2 regions of the Cutibacterium avidum 44067 genome follow, and region 2 is predicted to be linked to the other one. Evidence: riboswitches for the same ligand, from Rfam matches in the RefSeq annotation. Region 2 holds a riboswitch; the other holds the start of a gene.
The links. A riboswitch is a leader RNA that binds a small molecule or an ion and turns the genes downstream of it on or off. The one in region 2 is predicted to bind thiamine pyrophosphate.

Region 1 (2,197 bases), 680 kb from region 2:
GACAGCGACGTGAAGGCCATATCCGTACCCTTCGGTGACTGGGCCGTATGTCGTGAAGTACCGGTACACCTGCTGCATCTCGCGGAAGACCCGACCCCAACCATCGTCCTCGCTGGTCCACGCGGTGATGAAATGGCTCACCCAGATCCCGACATCCTTGGCGGTGCAGATGAGGCCGTCGATGGGGGAGAAGGTTCCGGGGCCAAGCAAGGGCTGGACGCTGCCATCTCTGCCGAGGCCTGGGGTGAGCTTTCCCTCGGGTACTTGCGTGACGTCGAGGAAGGATTCGGTCATCCCCACCCGACGGATGATGTCTTCCTCGACGACGTCGATGAATGGCCGCTCGGTCGCCAACTCGACGACGCGGCCCAGGATCGCGTAACCGAGGTTGGAATAGGCGTACCCCGTTCCCGGCGCGAAGTTCGTGATGAAGGGTTTACCCAACAGCGCCTCGAACTCCTCGCGTGACATGGCCTGCTGACGGTCAGCCCACGGATCGTCGGTGGTAGACCGGTAGACATGGACAACGCGTCACGAATCGTTGCGCTGGCGATGGGCTCCTGAAGCTGCGGAATCCAACTACCGAGGGTGTCGTCGAGAGCGGGCCGTCGAGAAGCCACGTCGATCAGCCCGTGACAGATCCCAAGGACGCTGGCAGCGGTGAACGACTTCGACATCGACGCGATGCTGTAGACGCGATCGTCGGTGTCGCTACAGCGCACCTCACTGTCGTCAACGGCTGCCCAGGACAACGAGGTTCCACTCCCGGCAGCTTCTGACGAAGCAGCACTGAGAACGTCGACGACAGGGTCAAGACGGGAACTCATGGCCGCATTGTGCCACTTGAGACATGGGCTGGTAGAGCGGATTCAGGTAGAAGACAGGACCGCGGCGTTGCCAGCGCGCATCGTGGGTAAGATTGGACCACAACAACGCGGGAGCCCACCACAAGGGCTGAGAGGGTGCCGAGATGGCACCGACCGCCTGAACCTGTCCGGGTAATGCCGGCGAAGGGAGTGGTTGACATGACTGAACTGTCGAATTTGGTGTCAGAGTCCGTGGAGCGGCTGCGTCGGGACAAGCCGCTGGTCCAGTGCCTGACGAACATCGTGGTTGCCAACTTTACCGCGAACGTGTTGTTGGCTGCGGGGGCAGTCCCCGCCATGGTCGATAACCCCGAGGAATCTGAGGGATTCGCATCGTTGGCTGACGGCGTGCTCGTCAATATTGGTACTCCGTACCGGGAGACCGCTGAAGCCATAGTTGTTGCCGTGCGTGGCGCAGCAGGTAGTGACACACCGTGGGTGCTCGACCCGGTGGGAGTCGGGATGTCATGGCGTACCCAGGTCGCCCTGGACGCGTTGCACGTCGGTGCTCCAGCCGTCATCCGGGCAAATGCCTCCGAGGTATTGACCCTGGCTGGGACGGGAGCGTCCCCCCGAGGCCCTGAGGCCGGAGATGCTGTCGAGGATGCCTTGGGGTCCGCCGCTGAGCTCGTGCGCACATACGGCACCGTGGTCGCCACTAGCGGCCCCGTCGATCACATCGTGGACGCGCACCGGCACGTAACCGTGTCATCGGGGCATGAATGGATGGCGCGAGTGACCGGGGTTGGATGCTCACTAGGGGCTCTGACAGCGGCCTTTGCAGGCGTCCAGAAAGATCATCTCATTGCAGCTGCATCCGCAACCGCCATGTTGTGCGTGGCTGCCGAACGAGCGGCGGATCGCAGTGTGGGCCTGGGCGGATTCGCTCAAGCTCTCATCGACGAACTGTTCCTGGTGTCACCCGACGAAGTCGGCGCGCGGGGAGGGCTTCGCGATGTCACGGCCTGACTTCGATCTTTCGGTGTACCTCGTCACAGACACCGCCCAATGTGGTGGCCCAGAGGAGATCGTCGAGACCGTGCTACGCGCTATCTCCGGCGGGGTGACTCTGGTCCAATTCCGCGACCACGACCTGCCTGATGACGAATTCGTCGCTTTGGGACGACGGGTGAGAGATGTATGCGACGAAATACCCCTCATCATTGACGACCGGGTCCATCTGGTCGCTGAGATCGGAGCTGACGGTGCCCATGTCGGGCAGTCCGACATGCCGGTCGCCCAGGCTCGAGAGGTTCTCGGGGACAATCTGCTGATCGGCTTGTCCGCGCAGACCCCCGCCCACGTGGAGGCCGCGCTGTCTCATGGCCCTG
Region 2 (2,197 bases):
GCGGCTTGGTGCCATCGAGTTGTCGTCCACCCCGGTCCGGCCAGGGCGTGATGAGGCTCGTCGAGCGGTGTTGGAAGAAGTGAGATCCCGCGGGCTCGAGGTTATAGGCCTGACGAAGAACGGTGAGTCCCTGAGGCGTCGGCTCGCCCTGGCCCACCAGGTACTCGGAGACCCCTGGCCTGACGTCAGTGATGAGGCTCTGCTCTCCCGCGCCGAGGAATGGCTCGATCTGGATGGCCTGGCCGCAGGGCAGGGGAGTGACGCCACCTCTGGCCTACGCGGGATGCTGGGGTGGCAGGAATCGGCACGTCTTGACGAGATCATCCCCGAGACGGTCACGGTCCCCAGCGGGTCGCGAATCCGCGTTGACTACCCGGAACCCGGCAGTGACGCTGCTCCGGTGCTCGCGGTGAAGCTCCAGGAGTGTTTCGGGTGGACCGACGGCCCGATGATCTGTGACGGCCGCGTGAAGGTGGTGCTCCATCTGTTGTCCCCAGCCCGACGTCCGTTGGCCGTCACCGACGATCTCGCCAGTTTCTGGGCCAACGTCTACCCCTCGGTGCGAGCGGAGAATCGTGGACGTTATTCCAAACATCCCTGGCCCGAGGACCCACTGACAGCCATGCCCACGAAGCGCACGAATCGGGCGTTGGGGCATAGCTGACGGCGGGCCATGTCCAGCACCCACGCTGAGCCCGGGAGTTGAGGACGTGTTCCCAAGCAACGTGTCCCTTCCCGTCCCGGTCCACCCGCAACCTTGTGGAGATCGGGGTTCTGACGGTGAAAGCTGCTACGGGAGATGGCACGACGGGGGTTCATGACCCCGATTTCCACCAGGAGTCGGGATCCGACATCGTCGAGGTCCGGGCTACGGACCCCGCCCGACGACATCCGAGCCCCGCGCAAGGATCGCCGAACCCGTTGTGGGTGGAGACTTCCCGCCAACCGCGACTACGATGGCTCTCAACGACAGGGGAGCATCATCGGATGCTGAGAGTGGGCACCGCCCAGACCCTCGAACCTGAACCGGTTAGGACCGGCGTAGGGAGTCGGGCTCTTCGCGCATGTGCGCCCCCTTCCGAAGGGACGGAAGGATTTCCATGACCAACGACAAACCTGCCATGCGGTACCGCACCATTGACATCGTCACTCCGGTGATGATTGCGGTGGCATTCGGTGTCATCTTCCTCGGCTACGGCGCCCTCTACAGCCTTCTCAAGCCGGTGGCCTCGGTGTACCTGCCGGCCGAGGGTATTCTCGCCGGCATCTGGTTCCTACCCGCCCTCATCGCCGGCCTCATCGTCCGCAAACCCGGCGCTGCCCTTCTCGCGGAGGTCCTCGCTGCATCCATTGAGGCCGCCCTTGGCAGTCAGTGGGGAGCCGGGACCCTCATCTCGGGTCTCATCCAGGCTCTGCCGATGGAGCTGTGCCTGCTCGCCGTCGCCTATCGCAAGGCTGGACCGAAGCTCGCCATGGTTGCCGGAGCTCTCACCGGTATCGCTGAGGGTATCTACGAACGTATTTCCTATTACCCGATGTTCCGTTTCGGGGACACCGTCGTTTACCTCATCCTCATGGTCGTCTCCGGAGCCCTGCTCGGCGGTCTGCTGGCGTGGGGTATCGTCCGCGGCCTGGCGGCCGCCGGCGCCCTCAACCCCTTCGCGGTTTCTCGTGAACTGCATGGAGGAAAGCGGAGTACGGCGTCGGCACGGAATCTGTCATGACTGACGTCTTGGCCCGTACTGACCAGGCTGACGACGTCTCCGCTCGGCGGGCGGTGCCAGTGGATGTCGAGGGGTTGACTGTCGGCGTCCCGGGCCGCGACGCTCCCATCCTCGGGCCCATCGACCTCCACCTGTCGGCTGGCGCAAGGGTGCTTGTCACAGGGCCTTCGGGTGCTGGCAAGACGACCCTGCTGCACGCCGTCGGAGGGTTGCTGGAGGAGGAGAGTCACGACCTGACGGGTCAAGTGAGTACGTGGGGCGACGACAGCGTCGGTCTGCTGCAGCAGGAGCCGATCCACTCCGTCGTCGCCGCGACCTGTGGACGTGACATCGCCTTTGGTCCGGAGAATCATCGCGTTCCCCGCGAGGAGATCTGGCCGATCGTCGAGGACTCCCGACGCCGTGCCCGGTTCACCATTCCCTGTGACCACTCCACCACGAAGATGTCGGGCGGGCAGATGCAGCGTCTCGTC

Region 1: it holds a riboswitch for thiamine pyrophosphate, as region 2 does, so the genes downstream of both, thiM (hydroxyethylthiazole kinase) here and PALO_RS09890 (ECF transporter S component) in region 2, are expected to answer to the same signal.

Annotation. Positions count from the first base shown of each region.
Region 1 is NC_021064.1:1,464,035-1,466,231, reverse strand. Features, by position in the region: gene PALO_RS06670 (serine hydrolase domain-containing protein) at 1-471, opposite strand, end outside; partial or broken gene PALO_RS13000 (hypothetical protein) at 555-677, opposite strand; TPP riboswitch at 925-1,033, shown strand; gene thiM (hydroxyethylthiazole kinase) at 1,002-1,835, shown strand; gene PALO_RS06660 (thiamine phosphate synthase) at 1,822-2,197, shown strand, end outside.
Region 2 is NC_021064.1:2,146,290-2,148,486, reverse strand. Features, by position in the region: gene hrpB (ATP-dependent helicase HrpB) at 1-664, shown strand, start outside; TPP riboswitch at 962-1,065, shown strand; gene PALO_RS09890 (ECF transporter S component) at 1,101-1,724, shown strand; gene PALO_RS09885 (ATP-binding cassette domain-containing protein) at 1,721-2,197, shown strand, end outside.